Regions from separate parts of the Rhodococcus sp. NPDC058532 genome, predicted to be linked through region 2. Evidence: riboswitches for the same ligand, from Rfam matches in the RefSeq annotation. Region 2 holds a riboswitch; the other holds the start of a gene.
The links. A riboswitch is a leader RNA that binds a small molecule or an ion and turns the genes downstream of it on or off. The one in region 2 is predicted to bind cyclic di-AMP.
Positions count from the first base shown of each region.

Region 1 (7,183 bases), on a different contig from region 2:
AACGGCACCATCCGTGTGCTCACCGGATTCCTGACGCTGTACATCGCGTTTGTCGCGAAGTCGCGCACCGAACACGAGCCGTGGATGCAGGCGGCGATGCTCGGCCTGGTCGGCGCGGCGGCGGGCATCGGCAACTTCGCGGGCAACGCGACCGGGGCCCGACTGAAGCTGGGCAGGCCCGCCGTCGTCGTGCTGCGCTGCACGGCGGCGGTGACCGCGGTCGCGGTCGTCGCCGCGGTCACCGATAGCCTGCTCACCGCGGCACTCGCCACCCTCGTCGCGTCCGGGGCGAGCGCGCTGGCGAAGGTGTCGCTCGACGCCTCGCTGCAACAGGACCTGCCCGAGGAGTCCATCGCGTCCGGATTCGGTCGTTCCGAAACGGTGCTGCAGCTGAGCTGGGTCCTCGGCGGCGCACTGGGGGTCCTGCTGCCCACCCAGTACTGGATCGGCTTCACCGTCGTGTCGGTGGTGCTGGCCCTCGGCCTGGCCCAGACCGTCCTCACGTACCGTGGCCGGACGCTGCTGCCGGGACTCGGCGGCAAGCGCCCCGAGCACGCGCACCAGGAGGCCCCCGTCGGCCCCGGCGCCCGCACCACCTGACCACGATCCCGCCACCCCGGGCGGGCCCGACGACCGAGAATGGAAACTATGAGCTTGCAAGCCCGGACGAAGAAGATCCTCGCGGCGGTGGTCGTGGTGGCGCTGGTTGCCGCGGGCGGTCTCGCCACCGTCACCGCGTTGCTCGTCCGCGACGCCCCGGAGACCCTGCCCACGATCACCGCCTATGCGCACGGCAAGACCGTCGACGTCGAGGCGGGTGTCTGCGACTCGACCATGCGCTGCGCCGACCTCACGGTCGCGTACCTGCCGGTGCCCGCGGGCTCCCCCCTGCAGCTGTCCCTGCCGAGGGACATCGCGGCCGGCGAGTGGCGGCTCAACGTCCAGTTCGGCGACCCGCGCACCGGCGAGGTGTTCGAGGGCTACCGGGACTACACCCCGGACGAGAACTACTCGGTGACGGTGCCGACCCAAGAGAACGAGCAGCTGCTCGGCGTGATCATCCAGCAGCCGTCGTCCCGGGACTTCGCGCCGGTGTGGGCGCTGCAGACGTTGCCGGATCTGCCGGAGGCCGCGCCCTCCGCCGAGTGAGCGGTGCACCAACGCGAGGAGCCCCCGGTCACGACCGGGGGCTCCTCGCGTCTCACCACGGGGGGGTGTGCGACTCAGCTGTCGAGTTCGCGGGCGACGGCCCGGACCACCTCGGAAATCCGCTGGGCGGTCTTGCGGTCCGGGTACCGACCCTTGCGCAGGTCCGGCTGCACCTTCGCCTCGAGCAGGGTGATCATGTCCTCGACCATGCCGTGCAACTCGTCGGGGGTGTGCTTGCGCGCGGCGTCGTCGCGGCGACCCGCCCCGGACTGACGCAGGTTCGGCGCCGGGTCGAGCACCTTCAGGCTCAGCGCCTGGGGGCCACGCCGACCGGCGGCCATGCCGAACTCCACCCGCTGGCCCGCCTTGAGGGCCTCGACCCCGTCGGGCAGCGCCGACGACCGGACGTAGACGTCCTCCCCCTCATCCTGGGAGAGGAAGCCGAAGCCCTTTTCAGCGTCGTACCACTTCACCTTGCCGGTAGGCACCGCGTCACCTGCTCATCCACGTAAAACGACCACATAAACGAACGCGCCCCACGAGCGTGGGACGCGATGCCCGCAGTCTACCTCCGCGTGCCCCTGCCGGGCACCCGGGTTTGCTGGCGATACCGTGGAGGCGTGGCACCACGAACCCCCGGCACCGATTCCCCAGCAAGCACGCCGTCCGGCGGCGGGCTGTTGTTCCGCACCGCGATGGTCCTGTTCTTCGCAGGCCTGATCGCGGTGGTCGCGATCTTCGTCATCGCGGCGACCGGACACACCCCCGGGCTCGCGCTGTATCTGCTGGCCCTGCTCTGCCCGATCGGATTCCTCTGCGGGATCGGCGCGGCCCTGCTCGCGGGTCGCCGCACCCGAGGCGGGGAGCACTGATGCGGATCGTCCTCAACATCATCTGGCTGGTGTTCGGCGGGCTGTGGCTCGCGCTCGGCTACTTCCTCGCCGGCGTGATCTGCTGCATCCTGATCGTCACCATCCCGTTCGGCATCGCGTCGTTCCGGATCGGCCTGTACGCGCTGTGGCCGTTCGGCAAGACGGTCGTCGACAAGCCGACGTCGGGTGTGGGGTCGTTGATCGGGAACGTGATCTGGCTGGTGCTGTGCGGGATCTGGCTGGCGATCGGGCACGTGGTGACCGCGGTCGCGATGGCGATCACGATCATCGGAATCCCGCTCGCCATCGCAAACCTGAAGATGGTGCCGATCTCGCTGATGCCGCTGGGCAAGGACATCGTCGACGTCGGGACGACCCGCACCTATCAGGCGGGATATCCGGCATGAGTGTGCCGCCCCGCACGGACGCGGAGCGGAGCTCCAGCACGGGGACGGAGCGGGCCTCCAGCACGGACGCGGGGCGGCCCTCCAGTGCGGACGCGGAGCGGACCTCGAGCACCGGCGCCGGGCGGACGCTCCCCGCGCGCCCATGGTTTCTCGGTGTCCTCGCCGTCCTTGCCGCCGCCACCGTCGTCGCGCACGACCGGGTGATTCCGCTGGGGCAGCCGCTGTGGGGGTTCTTCCGCAACGGTCTCGACCTGCTCGTCTATCGCAGTGGCGGCGCCACCGTCCTGACCGATGCCGGTCTCTACGACCACGCGCTGCACGGCGGCATGTGGTGGACGTACCCGCCGTTCTCCGCGGTGATCTTCGCGCCGCTGCGCCTGTTCTCGCCGGAGATGACGACGCTGCTCGGCTACCTGGTGAACTTCGTGGCCCTGTACCTGGTGGTGCTGCTGTGCTGGCGGCAGCTCGGGTACCGCGCCAACCGCACCCTGTACGTCGCCACCGGATTGCTGACCGTGGTCCTGAGCGTCATCGAGCCGGTGCGGACGACGATCTGGCTGGGTCAGGTGAACCTGCTGCTGATGCTGCTGATCGTGTGGGATCTCGGCAGGCCCGAGGGCAGCAGGCTGCGCGGCATCGGGGTGGGCATCGCGGCCGGGATCAAGCTCACGCCCGCGCTGTTCGTTGTGCATCTGCTACTCACCCGGCAGTGGCGGGCCGCGGCGACCGCGGTGGCGGGCTTCGCGGCGACGGTCGCGGTCGGGTGTGTGGTGATCTTCTCCGATTCGCGGGCCTACTGGACCGGGGTGATCTGGCATTCGACGCGGATCGGCGAGACGGCGTGGCCTGCGAATCAATCCGCCTCGGGGGTGCTGGCGCGGTGGCTGCATCTTGCCGAGCCGCCGCGGCTGCTGTGGCTCGGTGTCGCGGTCGCCCTCGCCGGACTCGGCCTTGCCGCGGCTCTCCTCGCGCACCGGCGCGGGCACGCGCTGCTCGCGGTGACGCTGTGCGGCCTGACGTCGTGCGCGGTCTCGCCGTTCTCGTGGGGGCACCACTGGGTGTGGTTCGTGCCGTTGCTGATCCTGGCGATGGATCGGGCGTTGCGCAGCGGCCGCGCGGTGGCCTGGTTGCTGCCTGCCGCGCTCGCGCTTCCGCTACTGATCTGGGCGCACGGGTTCCCGGACGGCGTGTACGGGATCGGGCTGTTCATGGTGCCTGTGCCCGCGGCGCTGGCACCGATCTTCGCCGCGGTGTACCCGTTGCTGTTCGTGGTGATCGCTGCGACCACCCTGGTCGCGTTGGCGCGGACCGGCCCCGCGGCGGGTCCGAAAACACCAGCGGAGCCATGTGATCTGCCTCACATAACGGTTGGGTCACAGCCGGGTCTCGACCGAGCCGCAACCAGCTGACCTGCACAGACGCCGGTGCGGTCGGCCGAAACCGCGGGAAACACGCCGTTCCCGTAGGAGATGACTCACCGCGATCGGCCACGTACGGTCGTCACCGGTCGGTGTTCCGGCCAGTCCGAACCGCCGCGCCAAACCTTGTCCCGCGGAACGGATTCCCACAGATCAACCCAGGGACAAGGACGGGGGACCCACGTCCCCAGTGGACACCGGGAGGCATGCACCAGGCCTCCCTTGGGGTGAAGCCGCTGTTTGCGCCGGTCACGGAGCGAACACGGCCGGGCGACCTCTCAGCCCGAACCCGACAGCTGACCTCGCAGGCGCGTGCGGAGAGGAAAACCCCATGAGTGCTGGACGCCATCGCAAGCCCACGAACACCCGCAAGACGGCAGCCAAGGTCGTCGTCACCACCGCAGTCTTCGGCGCTGCCGGCGCGGCCTTCGCGGCCCCCGCAAGCGCTGCCCCCGACTCCGACTGGGACCGTCTCGCGCAGTGCGAGGCAGGCGGCAACTGGTCGATCAACACCGGCAACGGCTACCACGGCGGGCTGCAGTTCTCCCCCAGCACGTGGACCTCCCACGGCGGCGGCGAGTACGCGGCCACCGCCAACCAGGCCAGCCGCGAGCAGCAGATCGCCGTCGCCGAGAAGGTCCTCGCCTCGCAGGGGTGGGGCGCCTGGCCGTCCTGCTCGTCCAGCCTCGGGCTGGCCAGCGCGCCGACGCAGCGCAGCGCTCCGGCCGCCGCGGCCGAGACCCCCGCGCCGGCGCCCGCCGCGGAGGCCCCCGACGTCACCAGCATCCCCACCACCGACGGCACCGCCGATGTGTTCGACCGGCTCGACAGCACCCTGCAGGCCGTGAAGGCCCGGGGCATCGCCGTCGACCCGCAGGTCGAGTCCCTGTACGAGCAGGCGAAGCTCAACCCGCAGGTCATCGACTTCCTCAAGACCTACGCGCCGCTGGTCGCACAGCGCTAGCCAGTGCACGAGAAAGGCCCCGCACCAAACCGGTGCGGGGCCTTTCTGCTGCTCGCCTTGGCGTCAGCGGTTGATGACGGTGACGGGATGGACGTAGGGCAGCTCGGACACCGGCCGCGGGAACTCGGTCTCCTCACCGAACGGGGAGAGCCCACCGGACCGCGTCGACGAGAGCTCGGTGACCGCGTGGTCGCCCTCCTTGACGTGCTCCGGCCAGCCGTTGTCGACGTATCGCTTGCTCGCATTGTTAGCCACGAGGCCATTTTGACATCGACCTCGTATCCCGTACAGCCCAGGTCACTAATGTTGGATGCGATGACCGACACCGACGCCGCCCCCGACAGCCTCGCGTCCTGGCTCGCCACCCGCACCGACGCCGAGCTGGCAGACCTGCTGCGGCTGCGCCCCGACCTGGCCGTCCCGCCCCCGTCGACCCTGACGGTGCTGGCGTCCCGGGCGGAGCAGCGCGTCTCGGTGCTTCGCGTCGCCGACGACCTCGACGTGCTCGAACTCACCCTGCTCGGGTTGCTCGGCCGCGACGGCGCGACGGCGGCCGGGGTGCGGCGGGACCAGCTCGCGGACGCGGTGGCCGGGCGGGCACCCGCCCGGGCCGTTGACCGTGCCCTTGCCGCGCTGCGGCAGCGGGCCCTGGTGTGGGGGACGACGGTGTTGCGGGTGACCCCGGCGGCCGTCGAGGCCCTCTCGTGGCGGCTGGACCCGGCAACGACGGCCCTGACACCCGACCAGATCACCGCCGCGCTCGACGCGCTGACCGCGGACGAGCGACGACTGCTGGACACCCTCGCGCACAGTTCCCCGGTCGGCCGGACCCGTGACGCCGCGCCGGGCACCCCACCGGATCGGCCCGTGCAGCGGCTGCTCGCGGCGGGCCTACTGTCCTGGCGGGACGAGCAGACCGTCGAACTGCCCGTCCAGGTGGGGCAGGCGTTGCGCGGCGAGACCATCACCGACCCGACCACGCTGACCCCGCCGACGATCCGCGGCAGCAAACACCGGATCGCCGAGGTAAACGCCGCGGCCGCGGGCGAGGCGCTGGAACTGCTCCGGCACTGCGAGCGCCTCCTCGTTGCGCTCGGCGACCACCCCGCGCCCAGCCTCCGGGCCGGCGGACTCGGCGTCCGGGAGATCCGCAGGCTGGCCAAGATCGTCGGCGTCGACGAGTCGCGGCTCGCGCTGCTGCTTGAGTTGCAGGCCGGGGCGGGCCTGATCTCCAGCGGTCTCCCCGACCCGCCGCCCGCCGCCGACACCGGCGAGGACTACTGGGCGCCGACCGCGGCCGCGGACGGCTGGCTCGACGCGGCCGCGGCGCATCGGTGGCAACTGCTCGCGCAGGTGTGGCTGAACCTGCAGCGCCTGCCGTGGCTGGTGGGGTTGCGGGACCCGAATGACAAGCCGATCGCGGCGCTGTCCGACGAGGCGCGCGCGTCGGCGGCGCCCCGCGAACGCCGATTCCTGCTCGACATCGTCGCCGAACTCGGTACCGGGGTCGGGGCGAGCGCCGCCCAGGTCGCCGACGTGGTGGCCTGGCGTCGGCCGCGGTGGTCGGCCAGGCTCGGCGCCGCCGCGATCGACCGGACCCTCACCGAGGCGGCCGCCGTCGGCTTGATCGGCAGGGATGCGCTGTCGTCGCCGGGGCGCAGCCTGCTGCACGACGGCCCACCGGAGTCGGTGCTCGCCGAGATGGTCGCGGCGCTGCCGACCCCGATCGACCACGTGCTGGTGCAGGCGGACCTGACGGTGATCGCGCCCGGGCCGCTGGTGCCCGGCCTCCTCGCCGAGATCACACTGGTCGCCGACGTCGAATCCGCTGGCGCCGCCACCGTCTACCGGGTCGGGGAGGCCGGGGTGCGACGCGCCCTCGACGCCGGGCGCACCGCCGCCGAGCTGCACGCCCTGTTCGCCACGCATTCGCGGACGCCGGTCCCGCAGGCGTTGACGTACCTGATCGACGATGTCGCCCGCAGGCACGGCAGGCTGCGGGTCGGCATCGCGCAGGCGTTCGTCCGCTGCGACGACCCGGCGACGCTGGCGGAGGTGCTGTCCTCCACGGTCGCCGAGACGCTGGCGTTGCGGGCCCTCGCCCCGACTGTTGCGGTGTCGCAGGCTCCGCTGGGCGAGGTGCTCGACCGGCTGCGGGCGGCGGGGTTCGCCCCGGCGGGCGAGGACTCGTCGGGCGCCATCGTGGATCTGCGGAGTGCGGGCGCGCGGGTGCCGAAGCGGCGGGCCCGGCCGGTGCGCCGGATGCCCGCCCCGCCCAGCGACGAGCAACTCGACCTGCTGGTCCGGCAGTTGCGGGCCGGACAGCGCGCCGCGTCGACCCCGCGCGGAGACGCGGTCCGCGCCGACGGCAGC
Region 1 is NZ_JBHXNU010000016.1:35,890-43,072, forward strand. Features, by position in the region: gene ACFWQG_RS18060 (MFS transporter) at 1-600, shown strand, start outside; gene ACFWQG_RS18065 (DUF2771 family protein) at 649-1,149, shown strand; gene ACFWQG_RS18070 (cold-shock protein) at 1,224-1,637, opposite strand; gene ACFWQG_RS18075 (hypothetical protein) at 1,770-2,021, shown strand; gene ACFWQG_RS18080 (YccF domain-containing protein) at 2,021-2,428, shown strand; gene ACFWQG_RS18085 (glycosyltransferase 87 family protein) at 2,425-3,837, shown strand; cyclic di-AMP (ydaO/yuaA leader) riboswitch at 3,988-4,173, shown strand; gene ACFWQG_RS18090 (transglycosylase family protein) at 4,178-4,810, shown strand; gene ACFWQG_RS18095 (hypothetical protein) at 4,874-5,065, opposite strand; gene ACFWQG_RS18100 (helicase-associated domain-containing protein) at 5,126-7,183, shown strand, end outside.
Region 1: another riboswitch for cyclic di-AMP. It lies ahead of ACFWQG_RS18090 (transglycosylase family protein); the one in region 2 lies ahead of ACFWQG_RS15050 (NlpC/P60 family protein).

Region 2 (7,183 bases):
CCGCTCGGCGGGACCAGTTCGGACCCCACATTTCGGTGACGGCGGGCACCGCCGCCACGAGGTCGGCGGCGACCGCGTCGACCCGCTCGTCCTGCCACGGATGGCCGATGACCACCGATGTCCCGCCGTCGGTCTGCACGGTCCGGACGGTCACCGGGCCGAAATCCCAGGGCCCACGCCAGGTTCGGCGGTCGTACTCCGGGAGCGGACGGTCGGAGACGAGTTTCCACTGCTCGCCGCGCCGCGCCACCACCAACGCCACCGGCTTGCGGGTCGGCCCAAGATCGGCGCCCGCGATCGCGTAGCGCAGATACACCTGCGGCGCCCACACATCGGTGGCCTGCAGTTGCTCGGCGAGGTCGGTCGGCACCGGCGTTTCCGGGCCGCGGCCGATCTCGTACCCGAAGTCGGCCAGCGGCACCGCGGCCAGCGCGTGCATCCTCCGCACCTCGGAGGGCAGGAATTCGGGCATCGCGCCCGGGTCGAACAGCGCGGCGAGCGCGGGCTCGTCCCCGGCGCGGACGGCCGCCGACCATCGGTCCAGCAGGTCGCGGACCCCGGTGCGGCGCGCCTCCTCGAACGGGTTGGCCTGCTCCGCGGTTGGCGCCTGCTGCGATTCGACGGAGGGCTGCTGCAGCACCAGGCCGGCCGCGCCAGCGACGACGGTCAGCAACCCGGCCAGCGCCAGCGCCTCCCAGGTCCGGATCGTGCGGCGAGCCGGCCGCGGCGCGTCCCCCCGTTCGATGATCAGTACCGGCGCGCGCCGTAGAACGGGTACGCGTCGACCGGCGCCACCTTCACCGGGACGCCGAAGGTGGAGGCGTGCACGATGTTCCCGTTGCCCGTGTACATCCCCACGTGCGAGGCGTCGGAGTAGTAGAGCACCAGGTCGCCCGGCTGCAGGTTCTCCTTGCGGACGGGGGTTCCGCCCGCGGCCTGCGCCTGACTCGAGCGGGGCAGGACCTTGCCGATCTGCTTGTACGCCCACACCATCAGGCCCGAGCAGTCGTAGCCGTCGGGTCCGGTCGCGCCCCACACGTAGGGCTTGCCGACCTGGGTGAGCGCCGCCTGCACGGCACTGGAGTTCGCGCCGGGGACCAGGCCGGCGAGGACCGTCGACGGGTCGAAGCCGGGCGGGAACGCGGACCCGGCGAGGGTGTCCTTCTCCGCGCTGGTCAGATCCGCGAACGCGGCCGTGACCTGGGATATCTGGCCCTGCAGGTCGCTCTGGGTTCGCTGCAGGTCGTCGCTGATCGAGCGGGCGTGCTCGGTGGCCGTCCTCGCGTCGTCCGCGGATTGCCGGGACGACTCCTCCGCGGCGACCGCGGCGTCGCTCGCCTCGGTGAACTCGCGGACCTGCGCGGCGGTGTCCGCGGAGAGCACGCTGAGCGTCGACATCTGGTCGAGGAGCTGCTGCGGCGAGTCCGACACCATCACCGCGAACAGCCGGTTGACGCGGCCGCCCTGATAGTTGGCGACGGTGAGCCGGTCCACCGCGGGCTGGAACCGGGCCATCGTCGCCCTGGCCTCGTCGAGACGGCGCAGGTCCTGCTCGTGCCGGGCCTCGGCGTCGCGCTGCACGGACAGCTTGGAGTCGAGGTCGATCTGCGCGTTGTGCATCGCCTCGGTGGTCTGTTCGGCCTTGCGGGACAGGTCCGCGAGCCGCTCGAGCGCGGCCGTCGGGTTGTCGATCGCGGGGTCGGCCACCGCGGGCCCGGTGCCCGCCGCGACGAGAACGAGTGAAAGCAGCCCGGTTGCGATCGCGGTAGACCGCGTCCTCAGTGACGCCACGTGCCGGGTGCTCCTGTTCTTTTCTTCACCGAAAGGTCTCGGCAAGGTTACGGAACGGCCCGCCGTGATGTCCACCCCGGTGTTCCGGACATTCCGCCCGCCGGTGACCCACCCCCGCATACGCCGACGGGCCCGCCGATCCGGTGTGGATCGACGGGCCCGTCGGCGGCTGGGCCGCCACGCTTCTTCCCCGAGCGTGGCGAGCGGCGATGTCAGTAGCGGCGGGCGCCGTCCATCGGCATCGAGGCGATCGGGGCGCGCTTGACCGGGGTGCCGGAGGTGGCGGCGTGGATGACCTCACCGTTGCCCGCGTAGATCCCCGAGTGCGATCCGCCGTAGAAGGACACGACGTCACCGGGCTGCAGCGCGTTGGTGGCCACCGGCGTTCCCGCTGCCGCCTGGTCGTAGCTGGTGCGCGGCAGGTTCAGGCCCGCCTGCTTGAAGGCCCACTGGATCAGGCCGGAGCAGTCGAAGGCGTCCGGGCCTGCGGCACCCCACACGTACGGCGAGCCAATCTTGCTGGCTGCCGCCTCGACGGCCTTCTGGCCTGCGGTGAGAATGGGGGCAGGGGCGGGCGCGGGGGCGCCGGGGAGGACCGGGAGCTGCGGGAGCCCGGGGATCTCGATGGTCTGCGCGGGAACGCCGGGGATGTCGAAGGTGCCGACGCCGGGAACCGTGACGGGCTCGGCAAGGGCGGGCGCCGCGGAGGCGGTGATCGCGCCGACGGCGAGAATGCCTGCGACGGCGACGCGCCGGGCCTTGATGATCGGTGTTGCCACGAAAGGAGGGGCCTTTCTTCCATTCTGCCGCCGACCGGGTTAGCTGACGGGTTCGGGCTGGGAAGATCAGCCCTACCCGGCGGCGCGCGGCTGCGCTCCGACGGGATTCACCCCAGTGGAAACGTGGGTCCCCGATTCGATTCCCTTGCGGGCCATCGATTAGGCGGTACCTCGCGATGCTGCGCCGGTGTGGCGCGGCAAGACTCCGCAAGGTCTCAACGAGATTACGAAAGGCCCCCGCCGCTGTCGATTCGACCGGGCGAGCAAACCGGACAATTGTCGCGTTTCGCCCACCAACCGACCGTCCGGCCCGATCTTGATCACAAACCGATAACGACCACCTGGTCTGTGTTCACCCGCCGCCTGCCGCGGACCCGGCGACGACGCCCGTCACCCGCACCAGCACGGTTCGTTCGTCCAGTTCAGTACCCTGCGGGCGATCACAACCGACCACTCGGTCGGCGCGGGGCCGCCCGCCGCATGGAGCCCGCAACCCGGTAGCGACATCCGCCGGGCGGGACGGCGGCGCCGACCCGACGCCGACGGCAAATCCGGATCCGTGTGACGCTCGTCTCAACACGGCCGGAACGGCGTGTCGGCGGGCCTGTCGGTGCCGCCGCCTAGCCTCGGCCAGGTGAGTTCCCGTGACGCCGCACACCAGCTGACGTTCGACGAGCTGGACACCCCGCTGCGGGACACCACCTTCGTCGTCGTCGACCTCGAGACCACCGGCAGCAGCGCAGGCGAGGACGCCATCACCGAGATCGGCGCGGTCAAGATCCGCGGCGGTGAGGTGATCGGCGAACTCGGCACCCTCGTCGACCCCGGTCGCACCGTGCCCCCGTACATCGTCCAGCTCACCGGCATCACCTCCGCGATGCTCGTCGACGCCCCGCGCATCGAGCGGGCGCTGCCCAGCTTCCTCGAGTTCGCCCGCGGCGCCGTCCTCGTCGCCCACAACGCACCGTTCGACGTCGGATTCCTGAAGGCCGCGGCGTCGCGGCTCGACCTCGCCTGGCCGCCGTTCCAGGTGCTGTGCACGGTCAAGCTCGCCCGCCGGGTGCTGTCCAGGGAGGAGGCGCCGTCGGTGAAGCTGTCCGCCCTTGCCGACCTGTTCCAGGTCACCACCCGACCCACGCACCGGGCCCTCGACGACGCCCGCGCCACCGTCGACGTTCTGCACGCCCTGATCGAGCGGGTCGGCAACCTCGGCGTGCACAGCTATCCCGAGCTCGTCGATTACCTGCCCAACGTGTCGGCGGCCCAACGGGGCAAGCGGGGGCTCGCCGCGCACCTGCCCCGCACCCCCGGCGTCTATCTGTTCCGCGGCCCCTCCGACGAGGTCCTCTACGTCGGCACCGCCGTGAACCTGCAGCGCCGGGTCCGCGGCTACTTCACCGGATCCGAGACCCGTGCCCGGATGAAGGAGATGGTGGCCCTCGCCACCCGCGTCGACCACGTCGAGTGCGCGCACGGGCTTGAGGCCGCGGTGCGCGAACTGCGCCTGCTCGCCGCGCACGCCCCGCCCTACAACCGCCGCTCGAAGTTCCCGAAACGCGCGTGGTGGATCACCATGACCGAGGAACCGTTTCCCCGGTTCTCGATCACGCGGACGCCGCGACCCGACGCCCTCGGCCCGTTCACGAGCCGCACCGACGCCGCCGACGTGGCAGCCACGATCGCCGAAGCATGCCGAATCCGCAGCTGCACCAAAAAGATTCGACCCGATCAGCTGCACGGGGCGGACTGCCCGGACGCGGCGGTCGGCGGCTGCCCGGCCGGCGGGGAGCCGCAGGACCCGGCCGGGTACGGCGCGGCCGTCGACGCCGCCCGCGCCCTCATCCGCGGCGCCGACGACACCGCCCTGCACCGGCTGCGCGCCCGGATCGACCACCTCGCGACCACCGAACTGTTCGAGAGCGCCGCCCGGCAGCGGGACCGCACCGCCGCCCTCGGCACGGCGCTGCGCCGCTGCCAACGGCTCGCCGCGGTCGCCGCCGTCGACGAACTGATCGCGGCCCGCCCCCGCGACGGCGGCGGCTGGGAGTTCGCGGTGATCCGCAGCGGCAGGCTCGCCTCCGCGGGTGTCGCGCAGCGGGGCGTCCCGCCGATGCCGGTGGTGGACGCCCTGACGCTGTCCGCGGAGGCGGTGCTGCCCGACCCGTCGCCGCTGCGTGGCGCGACGGCAGGGGAGGTCGGGTTGATCGCGTCCTGGCTCGACGGCCCCGGCGTTCGGATCGTCCGCACCAGCCACGGGTACGCCGAACCCGCGCACGGTGCAGGCGCGTGGCAGCAGTGGTGCGCGCTCGCGCGGGGCGCGGCGTCCTAGGCTGAGGACCACCCACCCCTGTTAGTAAGGAGCGAGATGATCAACGCCATCGTCCTCATTCACGCCGAGGCGAACCGCATCCCCGAGACCGCGCAGGCCGTCGCCGACATCACCGGGGTGTCCGAGGTGTACTCGTGCGCGGGCGACGTCGATCTGATCGCGATCGTCAAGGTCCGCGACCACGAGCAGATCGCCGATGTGGTGACGGGCTCGATCAACAAGGTGGACGGGGTGCTGCGCACCACCACCCACATCGCGTTCCGTTCCTATGCGAGCGCGGACGTCGAGGCCGCCTTCTCCATCGGCGAGTGACACCGGCCTGCGCCGCCGCCGCGCCTCGGCGCGGGCTGGCGGTCAGCCGGCGAGGCGGGTACTGACCGCGACCCAGCGGTCCAGCAACGCCGCGGCGGCGCCGCTGTCGATGACCTCGACGGCCCTGCCCATCCCCGCACGCAGGGCCTCGGTCAGGTCGCCGCCCAGGCCGCGATGGGCGGCGATCGCGGCACCCGCATTGAGCACGACAGCGTCGTGCACGGCGCCGCGGTCACCGGCAAGGACCGCCCGCGCGATCACCGCGTTCGCCTCGGCGTCCCCACCCCGCAGGGCGTCCAGCGGCACCCGGGCCACCCCGACCGCGGTCGGATCGATCCGGTCCTCGCGCACCTTCCCACCCTCGACGACGAACACGGTGCTGGTGGTCGAGGTGGTGATCTCGTCCAGTCCGTCGTCGCCGCGGACCACCAGCGCCGTCACCCCGCGCTCGGCGAGCACGCCGGCGACCACCGGCTGCAGGTCCGCGAACGCGCACCCGATCAGGCCGGCGCGGGGGCGGGCCGGGTTGGTCAACGGTCCGAGCACGTTAAACACCGTCGGGATGCCGATCTCCTTGCGGGGACCGGACGTGAACCGGAACGCCGGATGGAACGTCGGCGCGAAGCAGAAGCCGATCCCCACCTCACGCACGCACGCCGCGACCGCGGCCGGGTCCAGGCTGATCCGGACACCGAGCGCCTCGAGCACGTCCGCACCGCCGCTCTTCGACGACGCGGCCCGGTTGCCGTGCTTGACGACCCGCACCCCGGCCGCCGCGACCACCACCGACGCCATCGTCGAGATGTTCACGGTGTGCTGCCGGTCGCCGCCGGTACCGACGATGTCGACGGCATCGGAATCGACGTCGAGGGGACGGGCGTGCGCGAGCATCGCATCCGCGATCCCCCGCACCTCGGACGGCGTGGGGCCCTTCATCTTCAGCGCGATGCCGAACGCCGCGATCTGGGCGGAGGTGGCGTTGTCGGACATGATCTCGCCCATCGCCCACGAGGCGGTGGCCGCATCGAGATCGCGTCCGTCCGTCAGAGCGCCGAGCACCTCGGGCCACGTCCCCATTCCAACCGCCTCTTCGTCGTCGCTGTGATCCGGGGTGCAGCTTATGACGTCGTCCCGGCAGGGAACGACCGGCGGTGGCCGGTGGTCACCCGACCGCGGCGACGACCCGGGTCGCCAGGTCGTGCACCCGCTCGCACGGGTCGAACGGGATCGGCCCGCTCGCCTCGGCGGCGGCGTCGAGCTTCTTGGGGTGGACCTCGACGTCGATCAGGTGCCCGTTCCACTCCCCGGCCGGCTCCGACGGCCGGTAGGTGAGGTTCACCCCGCAGTACCGGGGCCGCTCCCATTGGCCCGGATCGGGGACGCCGTCGGACGACTCGATCCCGGTCAGGCCTGCCAGCGTGATCGGCCGCGCGCCGTCGTACAGCGCCTGCTCTGGGTTGAGGCTGAACAGCACCTCGACCTCCACCCGATACGCCTCGCCGTCCCTGGTGAGGCCGTATCCGCACTGGCCGACGCCGACCGTCGGCCGGTGGACGGTCCAGTCCGGGAAACTCGCGCGCACCAGGTCCTCAAGGCACGGGTCCTTTCCGATCAGGGAGCGGCCCTCGACCGGGACCGCTCGCGGCGGCAGCGCCACGATCCGGTCGATGATCCGGGCCAGGTAGTCGCTGGCCGCCGCGCAGCGGTCCGGCCACTCGCCGATCGCCTTGCCGTCGGACCCGACCCGGCGCACGCGCAGCGTCGCGTAGCGGCCGAAGGCGTCACCGTCGTCCACCTGCGGCAGGTGATACCAGCAGGTGTCCCGAGAGATGTCGTCGTCGGGGCCGGGATCGCGGTAGACGGTGTGCCCGCCGACGGTTTCCGCGTTCGCCTCGATGTCGGCCCGCGCCCGCGCGCTGCCCATCGTCAGCTCGAACACGTGGATCGGGCCCTGACCGTCGCCGACCACGAG
Region 2 is NZ_JBHXNU010000011.1:156,701-163,883, reverse strand. Features, by position in the region: gene ACFWQG_RS15060 (peptidase MA family metallohydrolase) at 1-673, opposite strand, end outside; gene ACFWQG_RS15055 (NlpC/P60 family protein) at 748-1,791, opposite strand; gene ACFWQG_RS15050 (NlpC/P60 family protein) at 2,004-2,570, opposite strand; cyclic di-AMP (ydaO/yuaA leader) riboswitch at 2,583-2,746, opposite strand; gene ACFWQG_RS15045 (DEDD exonuclease domain-containing protein) at 3,205-4,899, shown strand; gene ACFWQG_RS15040 (Lrp/AsnC family transcriptional regulator) at 4,936-5,211, shown strand; gene trpD (anthranilate phosphoribosyltransferase) at 5,254-6,288, opposite strand; gene ACFWQG_RS15030 (hypothetical protein) at 6,374-7,183, opposite strand, start outside.